DNA from 2 places in the Synechocystis sp. FACHB-908 genome. Region 2 is predicted to be linked to the other one. Evidence: predicted binding sites of a transcription regulator. Region 2 holds the regulator's gene; the other holds the start of a gene.
The links. Region 2 encodes NtcA, which controls nitrogen genes in cyanobacteria. Its sites were predicted from a motif close to GTANCNNNNGNTAC; they were not measured.
Positions count from the first base shown of each region.

Region 1 (4,062 bases), on a different contig from region 2:
AAATAGTCCTTTCCTTGTTTTTGCACATATTTGGTGACCGTATTTTCATCCCCATGTTTGCCCACCGTACTTGTGAAATAACCATCACCGCCATATCGTTATCTATCTGAAACTCTCGGAAATCTTTGGGCCAATTTAACTGTTAATCCTGATTACACTTGTTCTCCAGAGCGTAACCAGAGGGTAAAAGTTGAGCCTGGTTGGTCTGGGTCGCGAGATAAACCGTTGGGGCTAGTGACGGTGATTTTGCCCCCCATCTGGGCTACCAAATCCGCCACGATCGCCAAACCCAAACCAGTGCCATTAATGGAGCCTCGGCCCTGAACACCACGATAATTACGCTCAAAAATTTTCTGTTGATCCTCCGGGGGAATGCCATAACCCGTGTCGGCGATCGCCAATGTGGCCCAATCCATTCCGGAAGATGACACTTTTTCTAAGGCAAGACTAACTTCTACGAGGCCACCATTGGGAGTGTATTTAATCCCATTGTCCAAAAGATTATTAACCACTTCCCGCAAAGCTAAACGGTTAGCCATCACCACGGTATCAATCAAAGCAATTTGGGCTGTTAAAGTGATATTTCTCTCGGCGGCGATCGCCTGATGGGCCAGCAAAATGGGAGGCAAAACCTCCCCTAGGGAAAAATTGGCCAGAGGCATAGTTTCCACCCGGTCCGCCGGGGGCAAAACCTGAATTGTGGTCACTGGGGAACTTGACAACAGGGGCACGGCTTCGGGGCCTTGGGATTGACTTGCTTCAAAGCTTTGTAACAATTCCTGGAGGTGTTCCCCTTGGCGGACAATGCCTTCCACCACCTGTTGACTTTTGTTGTCCCCGTGCCAACGTTTGAGCAGTAGCTTACTAAAAGTTTTTAGGGCAGTGAGGGGATTGCGGAGTTGGTGCAAGAGGTCAGCCCAATGTTGTCGCTCCCACTGGTATTGTTGATTTTGTTCCTCCCAAGCCTGGCGATACCAATCCTGTTGTTGGTCCAATAGGCAGGCCACCGCTAAGGATTTGGCGATCGCCTCCAACTGCATCATTTCCTCCCCATGCCACTGGCCCTGACTGCGGTGAATTACCAACAGCCCCACCATTTCCTCCCCATAAACCAAAGGTAAAACCAAGCGCTTATCTGCATCGAAGGGAGGAGGTTCCAAACGACTACGACGACTTAACTGGCCTACCCCCACGGGAACTGCCGGCAAAGAAAAATCGTCCATCGGGGGAGACACCTCTCCTTGTGGTAGACTTATTAACCCATAACTTTCTGACTCAACCAGCGTTGAACCATGGGAAACCACCAGCGGCACCAATCCCTGTTCCGTTTCTTCTTGATTTAGATAAACGCCGCACCAGTCCACCCGCAATCCCTGTTGCAAAAGCCGAACCTGTGACTGACAAAGGGAAATTAACCCAGCACTGGGGGAATACATTGATGAGATGGAACCGGCCATGGGGCTTGTGGTGGGGCTAGACCCCAGAAATGTTAAGAAATATTAAGATTTGAATTGGTCTACTTATGGCCCTAGGGGGCAGTTTTAGGGGGTGAAACCCTACCTAAATGGTGTTTAGAATCAGCGATCCCCTTAGCGCCGCAAGGGCTTGAGGGGCTTGATATTTAGAATTAGACCGGATATAATCGGCACGGCTTTTGTAACTATCATTACAGCATATAGCTGAAATAGGAGGTAACTGGGTTGGCACGTAAACGCAAACGGAAGAGTCGTCGTCGTCAAGAAGGTCGTAAGATTTTGGAGCTTGTTCCTCAGTTTAATATTGAAAGCGGCGAGGATAAGCCTGTCACGGCCGCTCGTCGCTACATCCAAGCTAACGAAATTCAGCCCCCGGCCTTGCTCATTGTAAAACGAAATGAGCACACTACTGATCGATATTTTTGGGCCGAGAAGGGACTGTTTGGGGCCCAGTATGTGGAAGAGAATCATTTTCTATTCCCCAGTCTGCGGGAGTATCAACTACCCACCCCTAGCACCAAAACTCCTGTAGGCGCTGGAACTCGTTAACTGAGCGGTTTCTAGGCAATAGTATTGGTTTTGTCCGGGCTGGTCTCTCTTAGCAAGTTGACTCCAGATTAGGTTCTGGGGAAAAACTCTACCTGAACTGGGGGAAGAAGTGGTCTGTTTTCGCTTCCATTCCTGTCCAAGGAGCTCAGCTCCAACGGAATCATGTCATGTTTTGGCAACTGAGTCCACTCTAGCCTGCGGGTTGGGGTGGCTGTTGCTGTCCGTTAATAATGCGCCTCATCCCTCTTTTTTTCACAATAGATCTAGCCAAGAAAATTGAGAAATTGCTGGATCACAAAGGCATTGGCAATGTCGATGAAGAAGGCCCCCACCAAGGGTACAACGATGAAAGCCTGGGGAGCGGCGCCGAATTTTTCCGTCACTGCGGTCATATTGGCGATCGCCGTGGGGGTGGCCCCCAGGGTTAAACCGGAATAACCGGAGCAAACTACCGCTGCGTTGTAGTCACGCCCCATGAGGGGAAAAACAACAGCAATGCTGTAGAGCACTGTGGCCATGAATTGGACCAGGAGGATCAGGGCGATCACTCCGCCAATGTCGGCTAAGGTCCAGAGTTGCAGGCTCATCAGGGAAATGGCCAGGAATAGTCCCAAACTAACGTCGGAAATCAGGGCGAGGGAAGGGGTTTCCGCCGGCCAAGGGAATTTTTTAAAAGCGAGGGGAATGGTGTTGGTGAGCACGATCCCCGCCAGTAAACAGGAAACAAAGGCCGGCAACATTAACCCCAACTTAGCAACCAGATCGTTAATTTCATAGCCAAGACCGATGGTAACGCCAATGACTAAAATGGTGTGGAGCATGGTGTTGTAATCAATTTGCACATTGTCCTGATCTCGCCGGATGCCAATGGTCAAATCTTTAGTGTCACAATCCGGTTCTAACTTATTGCGGATAATTAAAAATTTGGCGATGGGGCCTCCCACAATGCCCCCGAACACCAGCCCAAAAGTGGCACAGGCTATGGCAATTTCCGAAGCATTACGGATGCCGTGGTTATCATAAAAAACCGGAGACCAGGCGATCGCCGTGCCATGGCCACCACTCAGGGAAATGGACCCGGAGAGTAAACCCACTGGTAACGCCTGCCCCAATAGGGAAGCCATACCCACCCCGACAAAATTTTGAATTACTAAAAAACTCACCGCTGTTGCTAAAAGAATCAATAGGGGTTTGCCGCCCTGGAGTAGGACTTTTAACTTGGAAGATAGACCAATGCAGGTAAAGAAAATAATTAAAAAAGCATCCCTAATCGGAAAATTGAAAGCTACTTCTGTGCGAAAAATACCGTAGATGAGACCAAAAAACAGGGAAGCTAGCACTCCACCGGAAACGGCATCGGGAATATTAAAACTCTGCAAAAACTTAATTTTTTTAGTGAGATATTTACCAATGTAAAGCACTAAAATTGCGACAATAATTGTCTGGCGTATGTTGAATTGAATAGTTTCCATAATCGCAAATTTCAATCTCTACGTGGTCACTGGTCTAGGATGGTTAACAGACAACCTTGGGCCCAAGTCAGAATGGTATACTAACAAGCCTGTAATCAACTGGGCTTAGGAGATCTTGGTCGTCGTGGCATCCCCATACAACGCTGGTGAAATCGAGCAAAAATGGCAACAACGCTGGGCTGAATGGGGGTTGGACAAAACACCGATCGCCTCTGATCTGCCTAAATTTTATGCCCTGTCCATGTTTCCCTATCCTTCCGGGAACCTCCACATGGGCCATGTGCGCAACTACACCATCACCGATGTCATTGCTCGGTTAAAACGGATGCAGGGTTACCAGGTGTTGCATCCTATGGGTTGGGATGCCTTTGGTTTACCGGCGGAAAATGCAGCCATTGAGCGGGGTATTCCCCCCAAGCAGTGGACAGAAAAAAATATTGCCCAGATGCGAGCCCAGTTGCAACAGTTGGGGCTTTCCATCGATTGGGAACGGGAAGTGGCCACCTGTGCCCCCGATTATTACCGTTGGACCCAATGGTTGTTTTTGGAATTTTTCCAAGCTGGTT
Region 1 covers NZ_JACJTH010000035.1:202,765-206,826, reverse strand. The annotation lists gene hik2 (two-component system sensor histidine kinase Hik2) at 153-1,457, opposite strand; gene H6G46_RS12885 (DUF3155 domain-containing protein) at 1,701-2,024, shown strand; gene gltS (sodium/glutamate symporter) at 2,288-3,496, opposite strand; gene leuS (leucine--tRNA ligase) at 3,621-4,062, shown strand, end outside.
Region 1: a site for NtcA is predicted at 1,657-1,670, ahead of H6G46_RS12885 (DUF3155 domain-containing protein). Genes of this name have one in related genera too.

Region 2 (4,062 bases):
CCTTGGCCAATGCGACATTCCGATTTCAAAAAATCCCAGTCAATGGTGGCCCCGGCCACAGCTAACGCGCCATAACCCCCAAAGGAGTGGCCCCCCACCCCTACCTGGGTCAAGTTAAGGCGATCGCCGAACTCACTGGCATTGCGACGTTCCAACTCATCAATGACGTAGCTAATATCCTTGGGCCGGTCAATAAACTCGGTGGGATAGTAACCCTGGCGAGAAGTGCGATTGAGTAAAGCTTGGGCCTGGAGAATGTCACTGCCGGGATGCTGGGGCAAAGCCACCACAAAACCATAGGAGGCCATTTTCTCCGCCGCATTGTCGAAATCTTCCGGACGGGAAGCCAAACCATGGGAAAAAACTAAAACTGGTGTTTTGCCTTCTTTCCAGCGTTGGGGGCGGTAAACATCCACGTAAAAACGACGGTTACGACTTTGGTCGTTTAACCACCAGGTTTCTTTGGGGGCCACACCGTAGGGGCCCATTTCAGTGGGATCTGGTAAAGCACTAAAGTTGATATCCCCTTCTGAAGCCGCCTCAATTTCCGAGAGGGCAATCATCTTATCAATGAAGTGTTCGGAAGCTTTAACTAGCAGTTCCACCGCCCGGGCCCGTTCTTCCACCACTTCCCCTTGGAAATGGATATCGGTGGGATACTTTTTGATGAAATTGATGAGGCTTAGTCCCCCTTCTGGATCCTCGGCTGCCTGCACAATTGCGGCCCGAATACCATATTTGGAGTTAGCTCCCCAGGGGGCATTGAGAATCACCGCTGCCCTAGCCAGGGAATCTTCCCCCAGGCTGGTGTTAAAAAAGTTACTCAGCACAACGGGGTCCACCTCTGCCCGGAGCCCCATAATTTCCCTTAATTTTGCTAATTTTTCTTCGGAAGCTCCCACCAGATTAAATAAAAAGCTGAGATTGGAATCCACAGTGCCATCCTGCACAAATCTTTCTAGGGATTCCACCCGCACCGTCAACTTGATTGGCCCGTAGGTGAAAAAGATATTTTCCGCAGTTTTGCCCGGCAATTGAACGGCGATCGCCGTGAGGGCTCCCAAACAAACGGACTGCAGCCAACGACGGAGGTTTAAGGGAAAAGTGACCATGGAAGCTATATCGAGATTAATTAAAGGGGGGGGATCAACCAAGTTGCTGGACTGGAGCAGTGGGCAAGAAACCTGAGCTAATTCTAGGCAATTTTGTTGCCATTGCCCCCAACGTAAAGTTATTTTTTTCTCCATTACCTTTTGTTACCTAAAATTTAATGGAGCCAACCTAGGCTGGACCTTTTGTCACCGTTGCTCTGTCCACGGGATGGAGGATAATCTAAACGAAATCATTAGGGACCCTGACCATGCAAAAAGCCGACGAATTTGCCATCCATCTGTTTTTGGCCAATGGCCATCGAGAGGAAGTCCGTTTCATGACCATTCAAGATTTCCAAAAATGGTATAGCAACGAAGTTGTGCCCAAGCACGATTCCCAGGAATTTATCAGTGTGCCTATCAGAAATATTCAGGGCGAGTACATGGTGGTGCGACCCTCGGCGATCGTTGCCATTCGGGTGGAACCAATTTTCTTTGGCAGTGTGGAGCGCATGTAATCCGTTGTGTATAATCTTGATACAGAATGGGGTTTTGCACTTCCCTTGATGCCCCCATTACCGTGAACGTGCATGGATCAGTCCCTAACCCAAGATCGTCCCCTAGCGGCAGTGTTTCGACGCTTAGGCAGTGAGTTGATGCCCCCGGTGGTGGAAACGTTTGATCGGAGTAAAACAATTTTTTTTCCTGGGGATCCGGCGGAACGGGTTTATTTTTTGCTCAAGGGGGCTGTTAAGTTATCTAGGGTTTACGAAGCCGGGGAAGAAATTACCGTCGCTCTGTTGAGGGAGAACAGTGTTTTTGGGGTGTTATCATTAGTTACCGGGCAACGTTCTGACCGTTTTTACCACGCAGTGGCTTTTACCCCGGTGGAGTTACTGTCTGCCCCCATTGAACAGGTGGAACAGGCTCTCAAGGAGCATCCCGACCTGTCATTGTTGATGTTACAGGGGCTTTCTTCCCGCATTCTCCAGACGGAAATGATGATTGAAACCCTAGCCCACCGGGATATGGGTTCTCGTTTGGTTAGTTTTTTGCTGATTCTCTGTCGAGATTTTGGTGTACCTGCCCCGGACGGCATTCGCATTGACCTCAAGTTATCCCATCAGGCGATCGCCGAAGCCATTGGTTCCACCAGGGTAACGGTGACTAGGCTCCTAGGAGATCTGCGGGAGGGTAATATGATCTCCATCACGAAAAAGAAAATTACCGTCCATAACCCCGTTGCTCTCAGTCAACAGTTTACCTAACCACCCTCTATGACCAGTGCCTATATTCTGGTTCTTTCTGTCCTAGTTTTGGGCGGAATCATTGCTGCGCTGGGGGATCATTTGGGCAGTAAGGTGGGCAAAGCTCGCCTACGTCTGTTTAAACTGCGACCCCGACAGACGGCGGTATTGTTGACGGTGATTACTGGCACTCTGATTTCCGCTTCCACCCTGGGGATTTTGTTTACTTTTAGTAAATCCTTACGAGAGGGGGTGTTTCAACTAGATGATATTTTGGCGCAGTTGCGGGTGGCCAAAACAGAATTGGAACAGGCTAGCCAAGCGAAAGAAGAAATTGAATCGGAACTTACGGCTGTACGCGAAGAGCAACAATTGGTGCAGGAGCGCAGTCGGGAGCTGAATCGAAACTATACCAAAGCTTTGCAGTTATTGCGCCGGGTATCGGAACAATCCCGTAATTTGCGCCAGGAGGTGGCTAACCTTTCAGCGGAAAGGGCTCAATTGAACGAACAAAAGGACTCACTATTAGCGGAATCTTCAGAACTTCAGAGTCAGGTAAAACTGAGGGATCAAGAATTATCCAAGCGTCAGGAACGCATTGCCCAACAGGAAAAAGTCCTTGCCCGTCAGCGGGAACAGGTGCAATCTTTGGAGAAAAGGTTTGCTTCTTTGGAGGCCCAGCGCCAACAGTTACAAGCTGAAATTAATCAACGGGACACCAAAATTGATCAACTCGACCAGGCGATCGCCGCTAAAGATAATGACATCCAGGCCCGGGAAGAAAAGTTACAGGGGCTAGAAACAGAACTAAGTTTCCTGCAGAGGGAAGTGGAAGAACTCGAACGCTATTATCAAGATTACCAAGAGCTGCGGGGGCAACAAATTGCCATTCTGCGGGGTCAGTTATTGGCCTTTGGTGGTCTAAGGGTGGTAAGTAGCGAAGCTGTCACTGGTGCCGTGGATCAATTGTTGCGCCAGGCTAATCGCACTGCTCTACAACTGGTTAAAACCCCCAATATGCCCGTGCCCGATGAACCCATTGTCCGGGTGACCACCGCCCAGGTGGATAGTATTACAAGCCAACTCCAACCAGGCCAGGAATATGTTATTCGGGTGCTATCAGCGGGGAATTATGTGCAGGAAGAAAGGGAAATTCGGGTCTTTTTTGACGTGGTGCCCAACCGCCAAGTTTTTCGAGAAGCGGAAACCATTGCCACCATTTCCCTCGAATCCTCCGACTTTAGCGAAGTTGATGTCCAAAAACGGATTGATTATCTCCTGGCTGCCGCCCAATTCCGTGCCCGTCGGGAAGGTATTTTGGGCCCGATACAAGTGGAGGATGGGCGCATTAAAACTTTGATTGATTTTATCGAACAACTGCGCCGTCAGGCCGATAATCCCCCCAATGAAGTCCGGGCGATCGCCGCTGAGGATACATCGGTGGTCGGACCGTTAAAGATCAGAATTATTGCTTTGCGGGGCAATCAAATTATGTTTGAGAATTAATTTTGTCGGTCATCTTTGGAAATATACCCAGAGTAAATCCTGGCCAAGGCTCCATAAATCCAATTAACCAATTACCAAAGGGTATTTTTGGGGTCAATCTGGCGGTTATCCATGGCCGGAGTTCTAATGGGGGGCGGGGGCGGCAAAGGCATCGATCGCCGTTCATTAATGGCGGGAGGAGTAGGGGATTGGACAGCGGTCAATTTCAAAAAGGCTTG
Region 2 covers NZ_JACJTH010000036.1:32,992-37,053, reverse strand. The annotation lists gene H6G46_RS13335 (alpha/beta hydrolase) at 1-1,112, opposite strand, end outside; gene H6G46_RS13330 (hypothetical protein) at 1,361-1,609, shown strand; gene ntcA (global nitrogen regulator NtcA) at 1,682-2,359, shown strand; gene H6G46_RS13320 (DUF3084 domain-containing protein) at 2,369-3,844, shown strand; gene H6G46_RS13315 (late competence development ComFB family protein) at 3,916-4,062, opposite strand, start outside.